One region of the Pseudomonas sp. ICMP 8385 genome, then DNA from elsewhere that is predicted to be linked to it. Evidence: predicted binding sites of a transcription regulator. Region 1 holds the regulator's gene; each other region holds the start of a gene.

Region 1 (2,264 bases):
TCCCTGTGATGTTTCTTTATGCTCCATAGCTCCCCCGTGACGACATCAGCCGTGGATGCGTTCAAAGATCTTTTCGATCTTCTCTTTCAAGGCCAATGCAGTGAATGGCTTGACCACGTAACCGTTGACCCCAGCCTGGGCGGCTTCAATGATCTGTTCACGCTTGGCTTCGGCGGTCACCATCAACACCGGAAGGTTGCGCAGTTTTTCATCGGCGCGCACATGGCGCAGCAAATCGATACCGGTCATGCCAGGCATGTTCCAGTCGGTTACCAGAAAGTCGATGCTCCCGCTGTTGAGGATCGGAATCGCCGTAATGCCGTCATCCGCCTCGACCGTGTTAGTGAACCCAAGGTCACGCAACAGGTTTTTTATGATCCGCCGCATCGTTGAGAAGTCATCAACGATGAGGATTTTCATGTTCTTGTCCAATTCGACCTCCAAGCAGTCTTAAACGCGTCCAGCACCTGGGCGCGCCATATCATTCAACAGGCATTACACAAAAAGGACTGCTGGGGCACACCACGAGCCGTTTCCGCCCGGCTTGCGCCCTGACGGTTATCACCCACATTGTCCCCACACTGCCTGTCAGCGCGCTCGCCACTCTCCCAAACGCCCCCGCAAGCGGGCCGCGCATTGGCTATGAAGCTGGCTGACCCGCGATTCGCTGACCCCCAGGACCTCACCGATTTCCTTGAGGTTCAGCTCCTCATCGTAGTACAGCGCCAACACCAGCCGCTCACGCTCCGGCAAATTGGCAATCGCGTCCGCCAGGGCGCCCTGGAAGCGTTCATCTTCCAGGTCGCGGGAAGGCTCCTGGTAAGCGCTCGCGCCGTCCTCATGCAGCCCTTCATGCTCGCCGTCCTGTAGCAGGTCGTCGAAACTGAACAGGCGGCTGCCCAAGGTATCGTTCAAAATCCCGTAATAATCATCGAGACTCAATTGGAGTTCGGCCGCAACTTCGTGATCTTTAGCGTCGCGACCGGTTTTTGCTTCAATTGAGCGAATTGCGTCACTCACCATCCGGGTATTGCGGTGGACCGAACGCGGCGCCCAATCACCTTTACGCACTTCATCGAGCATCGCGCCACGGATACGGATACCCGCATACGTCTCGAAACTCGCACCCTTGCTCGCGTCGTACTTGGTCGACACTTCAAGCAGGCCGATCATGCCGGCCTGGATCAGGTCTTCGACCTGGACACTGGCGGGCAGGCGTGCCAGCAGGTGGTAGGCAATGCGCTTGACCAGGGGCGCATAGCGCTCGATCAATTCGCCCTGGCTGTCACGCGCCGATTTCTTGTAAAGGTTATAGCCGCTGGCTGTCATAGCACCGGTCCTGCACTCGTCTGATGCACCAATCGCTCGACGAAAAACTCCAGATGCCCCCGGGGATTGGCGGGCAGTGGCCAGGTATCGACCTTCTGAGCAATTGCCTTGAACGCCAACGCGCATTTCGAACGAGGGAACGCTTCATAGACTGCACGCTGCTTTTGCACAGCCTTGCGCACACACTCGTCATAGGGAACTGCACCGACGTATTGTAAGGCCACATCGAGGAAGCGATCTGTGACCTTGGTCAACTTGGCGAACAGGTTGCGCCCTTCCTGTGGGCTCTGGGCCATGTTGGCCAGCACGCGGAAGCGGTTCATGCCGTAGTCGCGGTTGAGCAGTTTGATTAGAGCATAGGCGTCGGTGATCGAGGTGGGTTCGTCGCAGACCACCAGCAACACTTCTTGCGCCGCGCGCACGAAGCTGACCACCGACTCGCCGATCCCGGCGGCGGTGTCGATCACCAGCACGTCGAGGTTGTCGCCGATATCGCTGAAGGCCTGGATCAGGCCGGCATGCTGCGCCGGGCTCAGGTGCACCATGCTCTGGGTGCCGGAGGCGGCCGGGACGATACGAATCCCCCCCGGCCCCTGCAACAGCACATCGCGCAGCTCACAGCGGCCCTCAATGACATCGGCCAGGGTATGTTTGGGCGTCAGTCCCAGCAGAACGTCAACGTTCGCCAGGCCCAGGTCGGCATCCAGCAGCATGACGCGGCGGCCAAGCTCTGCCAGAGCCAGGGACAAATTCACTGACACGTTAGTTTTCCCGACGCCACCTTTGCCGCCGGTCACCGCGATCACCTGTACGGGATGCATGCTGCCCATGTTCTTTCTTTACCTTGTCTTGCTTAGCCGCAGGCTACATAGGGTGGCCGCGGTAGCAGACCCTCGATGTAGGTACATTGCACTGTGTTGCATGTTGCCTTCAGC
Region 2 (2,264 bases), on a different contig from region 1:
GCTGGCGTTGCTGCCCAGTTCGGCGGACGACTGGCCCAGGGCATTGGCGCACACCTGCAACTGGCTGACCACCTGGCGCAGCTTGGCAGTGAAGGTGTTGAAGTGCCGCGACAGTTGCGTGACCTCGTCCTGGCCATGGGTGTCGAGGCTGCGGGTCAGGTCGCTTTCGCCGCTGGCGATATTGGCCATGGCGTGCACCGCTTCCTGTAGCGGGCGCACGATGCTGCGGGCAATCAGCACCACCAGCAGGGCCATGATCAGCGCAATGCCCAGGCCGACCAGCGAGGCTTCCCACACTTGGCCACGGAACTGGGCCTGTACGTCATCCACGTAGATGCCGGAGCCAATGATCCAGCCCCAGGGCTCGAACAACTGGATATAGGAGGTCTTGGCCACCGGCGCATCCGCCCCGGGCTTCGGCCAGCGGTAGTTGACGACACCGTTGCCCTTGGCCTTGGCCAGGCTGACAAACTCGTTGAAGATCGCAAAGCCGTCCGGGTCGCGGATGGTCGAAAGGTTCTGGCCGTCGAGCTTGGGGTTGGCCGGGTGCATGATCATTACCGGCGTCAGGTCATTGATCCAGAAGTAGTCGTCCTGGTCATAGCGCAGGCCGCGCACCACACTCAGGGCTTGCTTCTGCGCCGCTTCGCGGGTCAGCACGCCGGTGGTTTCGAGGGTGTGATAAAAGTTCAGAATCCCGCTGGCGGTCTGCACCACATGCTGGGTCTGCTGGCTCTTGGCTTGGTAGAGATCGTCGTGGATCTGCTTGAGCATCAGCAAACCCAGGGTCAGCAACATCAACACGGCGACTATCAGGATCATCCACAGGCGTCGGCTGATCGACATATTGCGCAAACTATTCATAGTCTTGTCACTCCGCGTTCTTATAATTTTCGGTGTTGCATTGATCGGCCAGCGATAACGCGCAGCGAAATTCGGGCTTGTCTGATAGGCTTTCGGCCCGGAATCAAAAAACCTGAGTCCTGCCTGATTTTTCACAGAATTTTTGCAGTTCGGCCTTGATCCTGCGCGCAGCCTTGCAGCGTGCTCATCGTTAGTGAACACCTAGAAAATATCAACGAGGCATGCCGTCGCATGACCTTTTGGGGGAATAATGGATCTTTGGACTGCCTTTCAGGCATTGATACTTGGCATTGTCGAAGGGCTGACGGAGTTCTTGCCGATCTCCAGTACCGGGCACCAGATCATCGTCGCCGACTTGCTCGACTTCGGTGGCGAACGCGCCATGGCGTTCAACATCATCATTCAACTGGGCGCCATCCTGGCGGTGGTCTGGGAGTTCCGGCGCAAGATCCTCGACGTGGTGACCGGCCTGCCGACCCAGCGCAATGCCCAGCGCTTCACGGTCAACCTGCTGATCGCTTTCCTGCCGGCGGTGGTGCTGGGGGTGATTTTTGCCGACCTGATCCACGAATACCTGTTCAACCCGATCACCGTGGCCACCGCACTGGTGATCGGTGGCGTGATCATGTTGTGGGCCGAGCGCCGCGAGCATGAAGTCCATGCCGAAACGGTGGATGACATCACCTGGAAAGACGCCTTGAAAGTGGGCTTTGCCCAGTGCCTGGCGATGATCCCGGGCACTTCGCGTTCCGGCTCGACCATTATCGGCGGCCTGTTGTTCGGCCTGTCGCGCAAGACAGCCACCGAGTTCTCGTTCTTCCTGGCAATGCCAACCATGGTCGGCGCGGCGGTGTACTCGGGCTATAAGTACCGTGACCTGTTCCAGCCGGCGGATCTGCCGGTGTTTGCCGTCGGTTTTGTGGTCTCGTTCATCTTCGCGATGATTGCGGTGCGTGGCTTGCTCAAGTTCATCGCCAGCCACAGCTATGCGGTGTTTGCCTGGTACCGCATTGCGTTCGGCTTGCTGATCCTGGCCACCTGGCAGTTCGGCTGGATTGACTGGGCGGCGGCCAAGGCGTGATGACAATCCAGCATCTGCGCTTGAAGGCTGTGGTGTTTGCACTGTTGTGTGCCGTGCCGTTGTTCGGCGCGGCCCTGCTGGCGTATCGCGGGGTGTCGCTGGTGCCGTTGGCGGCCTATGGCCTGGTCAGCGTGGTGACGTTTTGCCTGTACTGGAGCGACAAACGCAAGGCCCAAAGCGACAGCTGGCGCACCCCGGAGAAGATCCTGCATGCCCTGGAACTGGCCGGTGGCTGGCCGGGCGCCTTGCTCGCCCAGCAGGTGTTTCGCCACAAGACGCGCAAGGTGTCGTACCAGGTGGTGTTCTGGCTGATCGTGTT
Region 3 (2,264 bases), on a different contig from region 1:
CTGACCGCTGATAGGCGTCTTGAGTTTCTCGCCGCCCAATTCGATATTTACCAGTTGCGCCAGTTTCAAGGCTGCGCGAAAGGCATTGCGGCGCTGATGGTAGACCACTTCTTCAGGCAGGCTGCCTTTGTAGATACGGTGGCCGTCCTGTGTGCCGATTGTCAGGCTGCCATTACTGTCCCAGGCCACGCGCACGCCTTCGTGAAAGCCTTCGATGCGAAAGGCTTCGCCATTTTCCAGGTAGCGTTCACCGTCGGGCGGGATCATCTCGTCCAGGCTCAGGGTCTTGCTGTCCTTGTCGACCTCCACCAGGTAGCTCTGGAAGCGCTGGTTGCGTTCGTGAAAGGTGATGATCAGCGGGTCGTGGCTCTCTTGCAGCAGCCGCAGGGTGCTGGCAATTTCCAGAGGGGTGGTGAGGACCTTGGGTGGCTGCGGAGCATCTACCGCGCTAAGGGTGTTGAACACGGTTCTTCCATCTCCAGACAAAATACGACTACACGCAAGAACCGGCATTTTGCCAGTATGTGGCGCGCCTTGATAGGGCGCCCGATAAACCGGCGTCAGGCTTGGCTGAGGGTGCTGGGCTTGACCAGTCGCGAGGTGGAGCCCTGGGCGTTATACAGTGCTGGAGGTTCGCCGCCATGCAGGATGCGCAACTGGTTGGCGGTGGTAGCTTGCTGCAGTTGGATCGACTGGCCATTGAGCACATTGGCTTGCTGGCAGTTGATCAACAACTCATTGAGTGCTTTGCTCTGGGCCAGCAACTGGTCGCCGACCGACGAATGGCTGGCCAACTGTTCCAGGCCGCTGTGGTCAGCGGGCAGGCCCAGGCTGAGCAGGATCTGGCTGCGTTTCTGGCCGTGTTGTTCAAGCAGGATGATCAGCGATTGCTTGCGTGCCAGGATGTCTTCCAGCAGGCGCATGTCGCGACCGCACAGGGCCACGAATTCGTCTTGAAGCAGCTCCAGCAGGTGTTGCGCGGGAGCCAGGTCTTCAGTGATCAGTTGCAGCAGATTTTCGTCGTGCATGGCTGGCCTTGGGGTTTAAGCGTCCAAAAGCCCGGCGCAGGCCTGTGCCTAGCGCTCGGCTTTGATGATTTTGCCGGCTAAACGGTCGTTGTCGATCTGATAGCTGCCATCGGCAATCGCCTGTTTCAACTCGGCCACGCGGGCTTTATTGACAATCGGCTGATCGCGCAGCGAGTCAGTGATCTTCTGCAACTGTTGAGCCTCGTTGCTCAAATGGACCGATTCGCCACTTTGCGTCGAAACGGTTTGTTCTGCCTTGGCAGGCACTGCCGGTGCCTTGGCTTCAACGCTGTCCTTGGCCGCGTTGGTACGCGTGCTGCCGGGCGTTGCCTGGGCGTTATTCAATCGGCTGAAATCAATGACCATGTTAAAAAACCTCTGGGTATTTGGACGCTTGCCATGTTTTCGGCCATACCCGGACAAACTTTAGGCGCGATCGACAATAAACCTATGCCTCGCAATATCGTGCGCACAGTGTAGGAAAAGCCAGCGTCCCACGCCAGTAATCTATAACGCCACCTCCACTTGGCCAGGGGCCGTGACACGGGCCTTGATCACCCGCTTGGAGTTGAGGTTCTTGACGCGGATCTGTTCGCTCATCCCGCCATTGGCCAGGGCCTCCCCCGGCATTTTCACGTTCAGGCCGCCACTGCTGGCGGAGATCACCACCTGGTCGCCCTTGCGCACCACTTCTGCCTGTTCCAGGTGAACCAGGGTAATCACCTGGTCGCTGACCATTGGTCGGGTTAATTTCTGCCCAATGGCCTGGTCCACGGAGGTGAGGTAGCCCTGGCTGATCTGGCTGATGTCGCGTTCGCGCATGGCCACGTCTTCAAAACCGATGATGCCGGTGCGCTTGAGTGGGCGGGTAACGGTCACCACTTCGCGGAACAATCGCACCTGGGCCGGCACGAACACGGTCCAGGGCGAGCTGCCGTCGCAGCGTACGCGCACGGTCACGCGGCCAATGGGCTGGGCGGGGCTTTCCAGTGAGCCTGTCAATTCCTTGTCGCACATGGGCATGCGCAAACGCGGGTCCAATGGGTTGACTTGGATCTCATAACGCCCCGGTGTCTGTGTGGTTGCCAGATAATCTTCTACAGTGAACTCAAGAAAGCCTTGAGTGACGCCGATAAGCAGATCAGGCAAGGTGACATTGTCGGCACGGGCCTGGTGGCCTGCGCCCAAGGCAAGCAACGCCATCCAGGCACAGAGCGATCTGCGGTACTGGGGCGA

The links. Region 1 encodes FliA, which starts transcription of late flagellar genes. Its sites were predicted from a motif close to CTAAAGTTTNNNNNNNNNNNGCCGNTAA; they were not measured.
Region 2: a site for FliA is predicted at 954-981, ahead of AO268_RS13495 (methyl-accepting chemotaxis protein). Genes of this name have one in related genera too.
Region 3: a site for FliA is predicted at 1,431-1,458, ahead of flgM (flagellar biosynthesis anti-sigma factor FlgM). Genes of this name have one in related genera too.

The regions. Positions count from the first base shown of each region.
Region 1 is NZ_LKBY01000117.1:49,107-51,370, forward strand. Features, by position in the region: gene AO268_RS22735 (protein phosphatase CheZ) at 1-27, opposite strand, end outside; gene AO268_RS22740 (chemotaxis response regulator CheY) at 46-420, opposite strand; gene fliA (RNA polymerase sigma factor FliA) at 589-1,329, opposite strand; gene fleN (flagellar synthesis regulator FleN) at 1,326-2,159, opposite strand; gene flhF (flagellar biosynthesis protein FlhF) at 2,260-2,264, opposite strand, start outside.
Region 2 is NZ_LKBY01000096.1:34,663-36,926, reverse strand. Features, by position in the region: gene AO268_RS13495 (methyl-accepting chemotaxis protein) at 1-864, opposite strand, end outside; gene AO268_RS13490 (undecaprenyl-diphosphate phosphatase) at 1,115-1,945, shown strand; gene AO268_RS13485 (DUF1294 domain-containing protein) at 1,945-2,264, shown strand, end outside.
Region 3 is NZ_LKBY01000089.1:42,023-44,286, forward strand. Features, by position in the region: gene AO268_RS08800 (flagellar brake protein) at 1-465, opposite strand, end outside; gene AO268_RS08805 (flagella synthesis protein FlgN) at 561-1,028, opposite strand; gene flgM (flagellar biosynthesis anti-sigma factor FlgM) at 1,077-1,394, opposite strand; gene flgA (flagellar basal body P-ring formation chaperone FlgA) at 1,536-2,264, opposite strand, start outside.